Regions from separate parts of the Aeromicrobium sp. UC242_57 genome, predicted to be linked through region 2. Evidence: riboswitches for the same ligand, from Rfam matches in the RefSeq annotation. Region 2 holds a riboswitch; the other holds the start of a gene.

The links. Region 2 has a riboswitch for S-adenosylmethionine ahead of ACHMWU_RS09475 (pyridoxal-phosphate dependent enzyme). Riboswitches for the same ligand answer to the same signal wherever they lie in the genome.
Region 1: another riboswitch for S-adenosylmethionine. It lies ahead of ACHMWU_RS27690 (hypothetical protein); the one in region 2 lies ahead of ACHMWU_RS09475 (pyridoxal-phosphate dependent enzyme).

The regions. Positions count from the first base shown of each region.
Region 1 covers NZ_JBIOAM010000005.1:971,072-977,994, forward strand. Annotated here, with positions in the region: gene ACHMWU_RS27680 (amino acid permease C-terminal domain-containing protein) at 1-108, opposite strand, end outside; gene ACHMWU_RS27685 (amino acid permease) at 69-1,442, opposite strand; SAM riboswitch class IV at 1,606-1,717, shown strand; gene ACHMWU_RS27690 (hypothetical protein) at 1,867-2,304, shown strand; gene ACHMWU_RS27695 (hypothetical protein) at 2,490-3,287, shown strand; gene ACHMWU_RS27700 (M1 family aminopeptidase) at 3,359-5,557, shown strand; gene ACHMWU_RS27705 (DUF2867 domain-containing protein) at 5,499-6,068, opposite strand; gene ACHMWU_RS27710 (oxidoreductase) at 6,118-6,900, opposite strand.
Region 2 covers NZ_JBIOAM010000003.1:53,386-60,308, forward strand. Annotated here, with positions in the region: gene otsB (trehalose-phosphatase) at 66-791, shown strand; gene ACHMWU_RS09470 (hypothetical protein) at 830-1,237, shown strand; SAM riboswitch class I at 1,332-1,447, shown strand; partial or broken gene ACHMWU_RS09475 (pyridoxal-phosphate dependent enzyme) at 1,895-2,194, shown strand; gene ACHMWU_RS09480 (pyridoxal-phosphate dependent enzyme) at 2,298-2,732, shown strand; partial or broken gene ACHMWU_RS09485 (molybdopterin synthase sulfur carrier subunit) at 2,861-2,986, shown strand; gene ACHMWU_RS09490 (cold-shock protein) at 3,170-3,370, shown strand; gene ACHMWU_RS09495 (Lsr2 family protein) at 3,421-3,816, opposite strand; gene ACHMWU_RS09500 (hypothetical protein) at 4,028-4,255, shown strand; gene ACHMWU_RS09505 (hypothetical protein) at 4,276-5,847, shown strand; gene ACHMWU_RS09510 (hypothetical protein) at 5,844-6,131, shown strand; gene ACHMWU_RS09515 (hypothetical protein) at 6,201-6,458, shown strand; gene ACHMWU_RS09520 (hypothetical protein) at 6,490-6,923, shown strand, end outside.

The sequences.
Region 1 (6,923 bases), on a different contig from region 2:
CCCGCGGCCGAGTCGGGACGACCTGTACCCGTAGATGAAGTACACGAGGAAGCCGATCAGGAGCCAGATCAGGAACCGGATCCAGGTCTCGACCGAGAGGTTGACCATGAGCCACAGGCAGGCCGCGATCGACAGCAGCGGGATGAGCGGCACCCCGGGGACCCGGAACGGCCGGTGCAGGTCGCTGCGGGTGCGCCGCAGGATGATGACGCCGGCCGACACGACGACGAAGGCGAACAACGTGCCGATGCTGACGGCTTCGACAGCTCCGACAACGGTACGAATCCGGCGAGCGCGGCGACGAAGAGTCCAGTGATGATCGTGATGCGGAACGGGGTGCCGAAGCGCGGATGCACCTTGGCCAGGCTGACCGGCAGCAGCCCGTCGCGCGACATCGCGAACAGCACGCGAGCCTGACCCAGCATGAGCACCAGGATCACGGTGGTCAGTCCGGCGACGGCTCCGACCGAGATGATCTTGCTGGCCCAGTCGAGGTCGTTGGCCTTGAACGCCTCGGCGAGCGGCGCTGCGGTGTTCATCCGCTCGTCGCTGTACTTCAGCATGCCGGTCACCACGAACGACACAGCGGCGTACATCAGGGTCACGATCGCCAGTGAGCCGAGGATCCCGCGCGGGACGTCTCGCTGGGGATTCTTGGTCTCCTCGGCTGATGTCGCGACGATGTCGAAGCCGATGAAGGCGAAGAACACGACCGAGGCGGCCGCGATGATGCCGTAGACACCGAACACCGTGGGCTCGATCCCGAAGATCGACTGCAGCAACGTCGAGTCGAGCCCGGACTCACCCTTCGAGGGCTGTGAGTCCGGCACGAACGGCGTGTAGTTCGAGGCCTTGATGAAGAAAAGTCCCGCGACGATCACGAACGTCACGACGGCCACCTTGACGATCACCAGGACGCTCGCGAACCGTCCCGACAGCTTGGTGCCGAGCACGCCCACGACCGTCAGCGCGAGGACGATCGCGATCGCGCCGAAGTCGGGGATCGCGTCGTCGCCGGCCAACCACGTCGGCAGGTCGAGCAGCGACTGCAGGTAGGCCGACCAGCCGCGGGCGACCACGGCTGCTCCCAGCGCCAGCTCGAGGACGAGGTCCCAGCCGATGATCCAGGCGACGAGCTCACCCAGCGTCGCGTACGAGAACGTGTAGGCACTTCCGGCGACCGGCACGGTCGAGGCGAACTCGGCGTAGCAGAGGGCAGCCAGCCCGCACGCGATGCCGGCGAGCACGAACGAGATCACGATGGCCGGCCCGGCATTGCTGAAGGCCTGCTCGCCGGTCAGCACGAAGATGCCCGTGCCGACCATGACGCCGACTCCGAAGACCGTCAGGTCCCAGGCCGACAGCTCCTTCTTGAGCCGGTGCTCCGGCTCGTCGGTCTCGGCGATCGACCGTTCGACAGACTTGGTGCGGAACAGATCCATTCGTTCATCTTGTTGCCGGTGCTCTGCCCCCGCAACCGCTCGCGCTGCAGACGCGGATATCACCTAGGCGTCGATCAAAACGTCTTGGCTCAGTCTCTGAGATTCTGCTCAGCCAGTGAGACAGCGCGTCCCGATCGACCCTCGCGCCCTAGTCTCGCCTGCAGGTCAAGAAGTTTCGCACGAGGCCCGGCTCGCGAAACAGCAACCCTCCCTCCACGGCGGGGTGCTCCCGGTGCAGACCTGGCTCGTCCGCATGGAGCGAGCAAGCGTGGTTCTGACAGGTGTAGTGCGTCCGACGTCGGCTTCGAGGCTGGCGTAGTCGCCGACCCCTGCCGGAGCAGGGCTTGGTCATGCCGTGCGTGAGGAGCGCTCATGTTCCGCGAGGGCGGGACGACACGTCATGACACAGCACGAGGAGAAAAGGATGTCCCTGCTCACCAGATTCGGCCGACTCGCCGCGACGCTCACCGCGGCGTCGTTGAGCGCCGGGCTACTGATCGCAGCGCCCGCCAGCGCGGCCGATCCAGCGCCGCCTGCCAAGAAGGCCGTGGAGTCGACCGTCGACTTCTTCGCTGACGCCTACCCCGGGCTCGGTGCCGACAGCGTCTTCGTCTCGACCCCGTACGAGTACCTGACTGACATCCTCAAGAGCGAGGGCACGTACGCGATCGTGTTCGGCAGCCCGGAGCGGGCCAGCACCCAGAACACCATCGCGCACATCAACGAGACGGCGCGCGACTACGGCATCAAGGAGGTCTACCACTTCGACCCCCTCCTCGGCGGCGACGTCCTCGACATCACCGATCCGGTCAACAGCGTCGCCTTCGGCAGCAACAACTACTACAAGCCTTCACCGACCTGAAGAATCAGCTGATCAACGTCGATCCGGCCTATCAGGGCGCCGATGACACGTATGTCTTCACCTACAACAAGGCGCACAAGGACGGCAACGGACTGTCGGCACCCATCATCTCCGGTGTCGTCGAGGACTCGTCCGACTTCACGACAGACCAGCAGGTCGACGCCTATCACGACAAGCTGGAGACGGTGTTCGACGCGGTCTCGGGCGGTGACAAGACGGCTGAGGTCGACGTGCGGTCACAGTTCGACTACTTCCGCACGACCCACAACGCGAAGGGCAGCGACTCCAAGATCATCGAGGAGGCCGACCGCGAGGGCTGGACGCTGGAGGTCATCACCTACCCGCAGCTGATCAACCTGCTGGAGAGCAACGGCTCGCACACCATCGTCACCGGCGGTGCGTGGTGCCCCAACGCCCGCGCAGTCTTCCGCTTCCTGAACCAGGAGGCGAAGGACAACGGGGTCAAGAAGGTCTACGTGTTCGATCCGCGGCTCGACGGTGCGAGCAACAACTTCAGCATCACCAATGACAGCAACCGGTTCAACTTCCTGGACGCTCGCCTGGTCGACGGCTACTTCAAGAACGCCGTCAACGACATCACCAATCCCAAGCTGGACCACTGGCCGGACGGCGACATCACCAAGGACAAGGTGCTGACGCAGAACCGCAAGTTCCTCAACCCCTACCTGTTCCAGTACCAGAAGGACGCCAAGACCGCCGGAGGTGTCGCGAAGCCGCTGACCCAGCAGTGGGTCTACGAGGACTCGACCGGCCCGAAGGAGTACCAGCTGGTGTGGGCCCGCACCAAGGACGGCATCGGCACCGATGCCCTCACCCAACAGGGGCTGAGAGACCTGAAGTCGTTCTTCGTCCGGGTCGGGGAAGAACGTCCCACGCTAGTCGTCGACGATCCGGGCAACGTGCCTCGGCAGGGTCGAGCGTCCAGCAGTCGGCCGACGGCTGCGGTGACGAGGACGACCTGATCGACCACAGCGGGTCCGAGACGCTGCTGCCCAACAGCGGCACCACGGCCTACGACGTCCAGCACTACGACATCGACCTGGAGTACACGCCGGTCAAGCCGTCGTCGAAGACGAGCGTCACCGCGACCACCACGATCACGGCCAAGGCGGCCGAGAACCTGTCGTCGTTCAGCCTGGACTTCCGCAAGCTCAAGATCACCTCGCTCAAGGTCAACGGCACGCAGGCCGCGAACTACCAGCAGATCAACATCGACGGCGAGGACAAGCAGAAGCTGGTCGTGTATCCGGCGACCGCCATCGCGTCCGGAGCGGAGTTCACCGTCGAGGTCGCGTACACGACCGGCACGATCGACGCCTTCAAGCGTGACGGTGAAGCCAACCAGGGCTTCTTCCCCTCGCAGAACAGCCGTGGTGCGTCCGCGCTGGGTCAGCCGTTCGGCTCGACGTACTGGTTCCCCAACAACAACAGCACGACGGACCGCGCCACCTACGAGATCGCGCTGACGGCACCCCAGGACCTGACGGGCGTCACGATCGGTGTGCTCGCCTCCACCAAGAAGCGTGGCGACAAGATCACCCGCACCTGGGTGCAGGACCAGGGCGTCGTCCCGTACCAGACGCTGGCGTCCTTCGGTGACTACAAGGAGTTCGTCCAGCCGGTCGAGCTGAGCGATGGCACGTCCATCTCCCTGCGCAGCTACGTCGATCGCACGCTGTACAACTCCAGCACGGTCAACCAGACCACGATCGAGAAGCAGATCCAGTCGCAGCCCTCGATCATCGGCTGGGGTCAGGACCGGTTCGGCGTCTACCCGGGCGTCACGGGAGGGGCCGTGTACGAAGAGCTGCTGAACGCGGACCTCGAGCCGGTCGCCTTCGGTGGGGTCGAGACCAATGGCCGGATCTTCTACTCGCGCATCCCCGGTGGCAACACCTTCGTCCACGAGTACATCCACCAGTGGTTCGGCGACGCCGTCACGATCGGCAGCTACAACGACCTGTGGCTGAGCGAGGGCTTCGCGACGTACTTCGCGAACGTCTACTACGAGGACACCGCCGGACTGGACCTGCCGGCCAGGTACCGGTCGTGGTTCGCGGACAACATCGACCCGGAGTTCTGGCAGACCGCTCCCGGCGCCTTAGCCAGCGAGTCCGACCTGTTCAGCAATGCGGTGTACGGGCGCGGTGGCTACGTCTTGGCAGCGCTGCGGGCCAGCATCGGCGACGACGCCTTCGACGACGTCGTCACGCGCTGGTACACGTCGAAGAAGGGCTCGTCGGGCACGACGCAGGACTTCGTCGACGTGGCCGAGCAGGTCACGGGCCTGGATCTCGACGGCGTGTTCAGCACCTGGCTGTACGGTGCGGGACGCCCGGCGGCGTTCCCGACCAAGCAGCTGCCGACGACAGCCCCGAAGGCACCCGCCAAGCCCGTCGTGACGGTGTCGGGATCCGACGCCACCGTGACGTGGTCGGCACCCGACGGAGCCGAAGACGCCCAGCTGACCGGGTACACCGTGACGCTGAGCAATGGCGCGACCGCGCCGGCCGATGCCGACGAGGTGTCTCGGGTGTTCACGGATCTGGCCGACGGCACCTACACGGCCAAGGTCGTGGCGAGCAATGCGGCAGGCGCTACGGCGTCGCCCGACTCTGACTCGTTCCAGGTGTCGACGGTTGACCCGGGCACTGGCCCGGCGGCCACGAGCCTGACGGTCGGCAAGGTCGGATCGGCGGCGTACGGCAAGAAGGTCACTGTCCCGGTGACGGTGAGCTCGCCGGGTGCCACCGGACGGGTCACCCTGACCGTGGCCGGCAAGCCGGTCGGAAGCGGCCAGGTCGCGGCTGGCCGGGTGAGCCTGACGGTCGACACGACCAAGCTCAAGGTCGGCGCCAACACCGTGACGGTCGCATACTCCGGCGATGCCGGACATGCCGGGTCGACGACACAGGTGCGGGTGGACGTGGCCAAGGCCGTGTCGAAGGTGACGGCGAAGCTGAGCCGCAAGACCATCACCCGGTCGCAGCGCTCGGTCGTGACGATCAAGGCGACTGCGTCGGGAGTCAAGGCAACGGGCCGGGTCAAAGTGACGGTGGGCGGCAAGTCCACGACCGTGACGCTCAAGAACGGCACAGCCAAGGTCAGGATCGGCACGTTCGCGAAGGCCGGTACCAAGAAGATCACGATCCGTTACCTCGGATCGGCACAGGTCAAGGCGGGTCAAGACCACCCTGAAGGTCAAGGTGGTCAAGAAGTAGATCCGTCGTGAGCCAGGGGCGGTGGCGTGGCCGGTGGAGCGGCCCGTCATCGCCCTTGGTGCGTCTGGGCGTCCGACGCTGTGCCAGCCAGCTCGAGCTGCTCGGCCGCCTTCGCGATGTTGCGTTGCATCGAGCCGAAGACGACACCGTGAAGGGCAGGATCGACCACCAGTAGAGGTGTCCGAGCAGCCCCTTGGGGTGGAACAGTGCTCGGTGGTGGAAGGTCGTGGTGCCGCCTGCGGTCGAGCCGACCTGCATCTCCAACCAGGCCAGCCCGGGCAGCTTCATCTCCGCACGCAGCCGCAGGAAGGTGCTGTCGTCGGTGTCCTCGACCCGCCAGAAGTCGAGTGCGTCTCCGACGACCAGGTCACGCGGGTTGCGGCGTCCGCGGCGCAGCCCCGGCCCGCCGACGAGCCGGTCCAGCACTCCGCGCACTCGCCAGGCCAGCGCCCACGAGTACCAGCCATTGCGGCCGCCGATCCCCTCGATGACGGTCCAGAGGTGGGCAGGACTAGCCTGCACCTCGCGCGTGCGCTCATCCTTGTAGAGCGAGCCGCCGGCCCAGTCGGGATCAGTCGGCAGCCCCTCGGCGGGAGCTTCCGAACGTTGCTGCTGACGACCACGACGTCGGCACGTCGAGGTTCTGGATCTTGGTCAGTGCCAGCTCGACGGAGCGGTCGAAGCTCGTCAGTCCGCCAGGTGGATCGGGTACGTACTCCTTGATGTCCGACTCCGCTGCGACGACGGTGTTGCGTAACGACTCGACGAGCGGGCGGGCCAGGCTCGCCGGCACGGGCGTGATCAGCCCGACCCAGTGGCTCGACAGTCCGGGCGACAGCACCGGAACCTTCAGGATGCGCCGACGGGGCAGTCCGGCGATCGACGCGAAGCGCTGCATCAGGTCGAGGTAGGTCAGCACGTCGGGGCCGGCGATGTCGAACCGCCGGTTGACGTCGGCGGGCAGCTCCGCGCTGGCGACGAGATACCGCAGGACGTCGCGGATCGCTATGGGCTGGATGCGCGTCGTGACCCACTTGGGCGTCACCATGACCGGAAGTCGTTCGGTCAGGTAGCGCAGCATCTCGAACGAGGCCGAGCCGGATCCGATGATGACCCCTGCCTGGAGCACCGCGGTCGGAACTCCCGACGCGAGCAGGACGTCGCCGACTGCCCCGCGCGACTCGAGATGCTCAGAGAGCTTCTCACCGGTGGGGATCATCCCGCCCAGATAGACGATCCGCTGGACGCCAGCGGAGTGTGCCGCGTCGGCGAACCGCTGGGCCATGGTCTTCTCGGTGGTGCCGAAGTCTCCGCCGGTGCCGATCGAGTGCAGGAGGTAGTACAGGACGTCCACGGACTCCATGGCTGCGTGAACGT
Region 2 (6,923 bases):
GCCCTCGTCAACTCGCGCTGCCGTCGTGGCAGATCCCGACGGAACTCTGCTGGCCCTTGATTTCGATGGCACGCTCGCGCACATCGTCCACGACCCCGACGTCGGCCTTCGCCCATCCGCGTGCCGTCGCCGCGCTGGGTCGCCTCGGCGCGGTGCTGGGCCAGGTCGCGATCGTCACCGGACGTCCTGTCGACCAGGCAGTCGCGCTCGGCGGCTTCGAGGGACGACCCGGCCTGGAGCGGCTCGTGATCTACGGCCAGTACGGCGCGGAGTCCTGGCACGCTGATGGCAGCGGTGGCGCGCGTCCGGAGCGTCCAGACGGGATCGCCCGGCTGGCTGAGCTGCTGCCTGGCTGGCTGGCCGATCGTGGCCTGGGCGATCTGCGGATCGAGGACAAGGGGCTGGCGGTCGCGATCCACACCCGGGAGAGCGGTCCTGAGGCGCTCGACGCGCTGCGCGAGCCGATCTACCGGCTGGCCGAAGAGCTGGGCCTGTCGGTCGAGCCAGGACGTCAGGTCGTCGAGCTGCGCGCACCGGGCAGCAACAAGGGTGAGGCCGTGCGTCGTCTCGCCCACGACCTGGGTGCTCGCCAGATCATCTTCGCCGGAGACGATCTCGGCGACCTGCCGGCCTTCGACGCCGTCGATGCCCTGAGGGCTGATGGGGTGGCAGGTCTGCTGATCTGCTCGGCGTCTCCGGAGCAGGACGCCCTCGTGTCCCGCGCCGACCTGGTGCTGGCCGGTCCTGATGCTGTGGCTGAGTGGCTGGAGGCCCTCGCGGATGAGTTCTAGCCGAGTCGGGGCTGTTGCCGCACACTCGGTGGACTCGGGTGCGCACAGTCCTGAACTGGCTGAACCTCAGCACGGCGCTCGGCCTGCTGGTGGCACGGCTCGGCGGCGCGACGATCAGTCGGCATGGCCGCGGGACCTACCTGGCGACGGGGTACCGGTGGTCATTTCCGGTCGCGAGCGCGTTCACGGTCGGCAGCGTCATCGTGAGCAAGCACGACCTGGCGTATCTCGTCGAGCGTCCCCTGCTGCTGCGGCACGAGGACCGGCACTGCACGCAGTACGCCTGGGTGCTCGGTGTCGTGATGCTGCCGCTGTACGTCGCCTGCGCCGGGATCTCGTGGGTTCTGGCCGGCGATCACTCGTCGTACAACCCGTTCGAGCGTCTCGCGAGCCTGAGCGACGGGGGCTATCCGTCGCCGAGGTCGCGCTTCTCCCGCCGCTCCTGACGTCCCGCAGCGGGCGGTGACCGCATGCTGAGCCGAGCATGTCCACGATATGGACCGAGTGGACACATCGTGAGACGCGTGCGTAGGCTGAGATCACTCATCCAGAGGGGTACAGGGACACGGCCCGACGACACCCAGCAACCAGACGCAACATGCGACCAGGTGCTCAATCCGTGCCCCGGACGACAGTCGATCCGGGAAAGATGACCAGGAGACACGCGTGACCATCACCGCCGACACGACCACCAGCACCACGATCCGCGAAGGCGCCTTCGGCCACGCAACCGGGCTGATCTGCCGCGAGTGCGGTGCAACTCAGGTGCTCGGTCCGCACTACGTGTGTACCGACTGCTTCGGCCCGCTCGAGATCGCCTACGACTTCCCTGCGATCACGCGTGAGCAGATCGAAGCCGGCCCCCGCCAACATCTGGCGCTACAAGGCGCTGCTTCCTGTCCCGAGCGACATGGAGCCGAGCCCCCAACCTCGAACCCGGTTTCACCCGACTGCTCGACGCGCGCAACCTCGCCGGCAGAGCTGGGCCTGACCAAGCTTCTGGGTCAAGGACGACAGCACCAACCCCCACCAACTCGTTCAAGGACCGCGTCGTCGCCTGCGCCCTCAGCGCCGCCCGCGGAGCTCGGCAGCAAGGTCTTCGCGTGCCCCTCGACCGGCAACCTGGCCAATGCCGTCGCCGCGGCCGGTGCCCGAGCCGGCATCAAGACCGTCGTGTTCATCCCCAGCAACCTCGAGACGCCAAGAAGGTCAACTCGGCGATCTACACCGAGAACCTCGTCGCGGTCGAGGGCAACTACGACGACGTCAAGCAAGCCGCCAGCGAGATCGCCGGTGAAGAGGACGGCTGGGCGTTCGTCAACGTCAACGTCCGTCCGTTCTACGCCGAGGGCTCCAAGACGCTCGGCTACGAGATCGCCGAGCAGCTCGGCTGGCGACTGCCCGACCAGGTCGTCATCCCGGTCGCATCCGGCTCGCAGCTGACCAAGGTGCACAAGGCATTCCGTAGGCGTCAAGGGCGGACTGGTCGAGGACAAGCCGGTCAAGATCTTCGGCGCCCAGGCCACCGGCTGCTCGCCGGTCTCGGAGGCGTTCCGCGAAGGCTGGGACGTCATCCGTCCGACCAAGCCCGACACGATCGCCAAGTCGCTGGCGATCGGCAACCCCGCCGACGGCATCTACGTCCTCGACATCTGCCGCGAGACCGGCGGGGCCATCGCCGACATCACCGACGACGAGGTCCGTGAGGGCATCGTGCTGCTGGCCCGCGCCGAGGGCATCTTCACCGAGACCGCCGGTGGCACGACGATCGGCGTCCTGAAGAAGCTCGTCGAGACCGGTGCGCTCGATCCTGAGCTCGAGACTGTCGTCATCAACACCGGTCACGGGCTCAAGACGTTGGACGCCGTCAGCGACCTCGTCGGCCCCGCCGCCACCATCGCACCGACGTACGACGCCTTCGTCGCCGCCGGCATCGTCTGAGCCACTCGTCTGATTCAAGAGACCGTCTTCAAGGAGCACCGTGAGCATCAACGTTCGAATTCCCACGATCCTGCGCACCTACACGCAGGACCAGTCAGCAGGTCACCGCCGAAGGCGCGAACCTCAGTGAAGTCATCGAGTCCCTCGAAGGCGACTTCCCGGGCATCAAGGCCCGTGTCATCGACGACGAGGGCAAGCTGCGCCGCTTCGTCAACATCTACGTGGCCGAAGAAACGTGCCGCTTCGCCGATGGCCTGAACACCGCGACGCCTGCTGGTGCCCAGGTCTCGATTATCCCCGCCGTCGCCGGGGGTTGCAGCCAGAAATTGGTCGCGGTGGGGGCGTCGTCCCGCCGTAGCCGGAGGCTGCTGAGCCATATAGGCTCTGGGAAGACCCTCGGCAGGTGGGTCCTTCGGGTGACAGGTGGGAGTGGCGGCATGGTGCAAGGCACCGTCAAGTGGTTCAACGCTGACAAGGGCTACGGGTTCATCGAGGTCGAGGGCCAGGACGACGTCTTCGTCCACTGGTCCAAGATCGCGTCCGATGGCTACAAGACTCTCGAAGACGGCCAGAAGGTCGAGTTCGAGGTCGTCGATGGTCCCAAAGGTCGAGAGGCTCACGAGGTCATCGGGAACTGACAACAGCGGCACAGGCAGATGAAGAGACCGGTCCGGGGGACCGGGTCTCTTCACGTCCAGGGCAGCATGTCCAGGACGGTCCTCACCTGCGGTGAGCGGGAAGCTCTTCGCGCTACTTGGCTTCCACGCGGCGCGCACGCTGGCAGGGATGCGACCGCGCGTGGGCACCTCGATCCCGTTGTCGGCAGCCCAGGCACGTACAGCTCTGCCGGTGAAGGGCCGCTGTCGGTCTTCTTCGCCCTGGTCCCGGCCGTCTTTCGGGCGACCTTCGTGGCAACCTCGACGTAGGGTCGCAGGACGTCGCGCAATGCAGCGGCGTTCTCGTCGGTCAGGTCGACGCTGTAGTCCTGTCCGTCGAGAGCGAACGACACGGGTCCGCCGTGACCTTCTTCGATCTCGGTGCCGTCGAGGTCGTCCACGTACAGGGTGATGGTTTTGCTGGCCACAAGCAGTAACCCTTCGTCATTGATGGTGATATTGCATGTCGTGCGTGAAGTGAATCGTATCCACGGAATCAATATCGCGCCGAATAGACGGAAATTCCTATTCGGCGACATTGCGGAAAAGCGATGCCGATATCGAGCGGCAGATGCGTCGAGCATCTATGTGTCACTTGCCATGACACATGCTCGCTGAGCATACTCGCGGGTATGTTCATTGCTGCTGCTGATCCCGTCACCACCCCCGGTGGGCGGCGCCGAGCTCCAACAAGTCATCTGGCTCTCCATCGCTGCCACGGTCGTGACCGGTGTCCTGCTCGTCATCGCCTGGGCGCACCGCACTCACCGCATCGACTGGTTCGACAAGCTCGGCCGCCGGCTCGGCGCCCAGTACGGCGAGCCCGGCTGGTCGACGATCCCCCACGATGTTCGTCGCCAGCCCTGATCGTCGCGCTCCTGGGCTTCATGTGGGACGTCAGCCTGCACGCCGGCCGCGGTCGCGACGCAGGACCGCTCGCCAACCCCGCTCACTACCTCATCCTGTACGGACTCTTCGCCCTGTTCGTCGCCGGAATGTCGGCAATCGTCTACCCGCGCGACGGCGAGAAGCCCGGCATCGCAGCCGTGCGCATCACCCGCACCTGGTATGCCCCGGTCAGCGGCATCTTCATCGCAGCCTGCGGTCTCTACGCCCTGATCGGCTTTCCCCTCGATGACGTCTGGCACCGGATGTTCGGCCAGGACGTGACCCTGTGGGGTCCCACGCACCTGATGCTGATCGGCGGCGCAGGGCTCTCGACGGCTGGCATCATCCTGCTCAACCGTGAGGCCGAGATCGCGATGCGCCTCCAGGGGCGCGAGGTGCCGGCGTGGTTCCGCACCGTCATGGTCTCGATCGCCTTCGGCGGTCTGCTGATCGGTCTGTCGGTGTTCCAGGCTGAGTTCGACTTCGGCATCGCGCAGTTCCGGATGGTCTTCGCCCCGGTCATGATCGTCGCCGCCGCGGGCCTGACCCTCGTCGCCGCTCGGCTCTACCTGGGTCCTGGAGCCGCCGTCGCAGCTGCCGTGTTCTTCCTGCTGATGCGCGGCATCATCTCGTTCGTCGTCACCGACGTCATGGGCGAGGCGCACCACGTCTTCCCGTTGTACCTCGGCAGCGCGATCATCATCGAGCTGTTGGCACTGACCCGGTTGCGGCGCAATGCGCTGGCCTTCGGCGCCGTCGGCGGTCTGCTGATCGGAACGGTCGGTCTGGTCATCGAGAAGCTGTGGAACGACCGAGTCTTCGCGTTCCCGTGGACGCAGGACATGTGGGTCGAGGGCCTGCTGATGGCCGTGCCGGTCGCGATCGGTTCGGACTGTGCGGCGCCCTGTTCGCGCTGGGACTCCAAGGGCAAGCTGCCAGCCAAGAACGTCGGACGCGCGATCGTCGTGAGCTCGGTGCTCGTGCTTTCGGGGGCTGTCGCCAATGGCCTGCACGCTACGGTGCCGCAGGGCGCCACCGCCCAGTTCGCCCTGACCCAGGTCGGCTCCGACGACGCCCCCGAGGTCTTGGCTCAGGTCACGCTGTCCGACGGCGTCATCGACGAGCATCCGACCTGGGTGCAGATCACGGCCTGGCAGGGCGGCGGAGAAGGGGTCGTCACCGACCGGCTGCGGCGCACCGGCACCAACACCTTCGAGTCGACCAAGCCGGTGCCGGTCGGTGGCAACTGGAAGACGCTGCTGCGCGTCCAGGACGGACGGACGCTCGCAGCAGTGCCGATCTTCCTGCCCGCAGATGCGCCGCTCGATGCTGAGGAGCTGCCTGCCGAGGCGTCGTTCACCCGCGACTTCGTGCCCGAGATCGACATCTTGCAGCGTGAACGCACCGACGACCATCCTGCTTGGGTGTGGACGTTGGCCAACCTGGTCGTGCTGCTGTGCAGCCTGGGCATCATCCTCGGGATCTGCGTCTCGGTGTCCCGGGTCGCCCGCAAGATCGAGGAGCACGAAGCCGCCACGGAGTCGACGCGAGCCACTACCTTGTCGTCATGACTCCCGGCGAAGAGCTCCTGGCCCATCACGTCGCGCTGCTCGCCATCCCGGCGATCGTGCCGGCCGTGGTCGTGGTCGGAGTCGTCCTGTACATCGCCCGCAAGGACCGCATTGCCGAACGAGAAGAGCACGAGCCCTGGGCCGTGCCTTCGAAGACGAGGAGAAGTCTGAATGAAGAAGCTGATCGTGACCCTGGCTGCTGCGGCCCTGCTCATCGCGGGATGCAGTGGTTCGGACGACCAGGCCGAGCCGAAGGCGACCTCAGCCGCCACGCGGTCTGCTGAGGACGACGCCAGGCAGCAAGCCAAGGAACAGGCTGAGCAGGTTGAGAAGGCTCGAGGAGGCTGGCCAAGGTGGTTGACGAGGCGGCGGGTGCCCGGGGCAAGATCGTCAAGATCGACATCGCCGACGGGAAGGCCAGCCCGCAGGGTGACCGGGTCGAGGTGAAGTCGGGTCAGCGGGTGCGTCTCGTGATGACCAGCGACGTCGCCGAGGAGATCCACGTGCACTCCGACCCGGAGCACACCTTCCAGCCGTGCCCGGCGAGCTCCTCTCTGAAGAGATCACGCTCGATCGTCCAGGTCAGGTCGCGGTCGAGGCGCATCATCTAGGCGTCACGATCGTGCAGCTCGTCGTCCGTCCGTGATCGGGGCCGGGCTCGCCCAGCACGGGGTGGGCGGCGCGACAGACCTGCCCATCCCGTTCATCTATGCGATGGTCGGCGCCTCATGGGCCTTGACGATCTCGTTCGCGGTGCTGGCCCTGGCGTGGAAAGAACCTCGTTTCCAGGGCACCTGGGCAGTCGGCGACCCTCCCCGCCGGCGGCCCTGGCTGGCGGTCGTCGGCCTGCTGCTCACGGCGTGGCTGCTGCTCGCGCTCTACGGCGGACCGACTGACTCCTCGAACGGTGGCGTGCAGGCGTTCTACATCTTCGTGTGGGTCGGGCTGGTCCCGCTGGCGCTGCTGGCCGGTCATGTCTGGCGCGACCTGTCGCCGTGGCGGACGTTGACCGGGCGCGGCAGATGGGCCTATCCCGAACGTCTCGGATACTGGCCGGCTGCCGCGGGGCTGTTCGC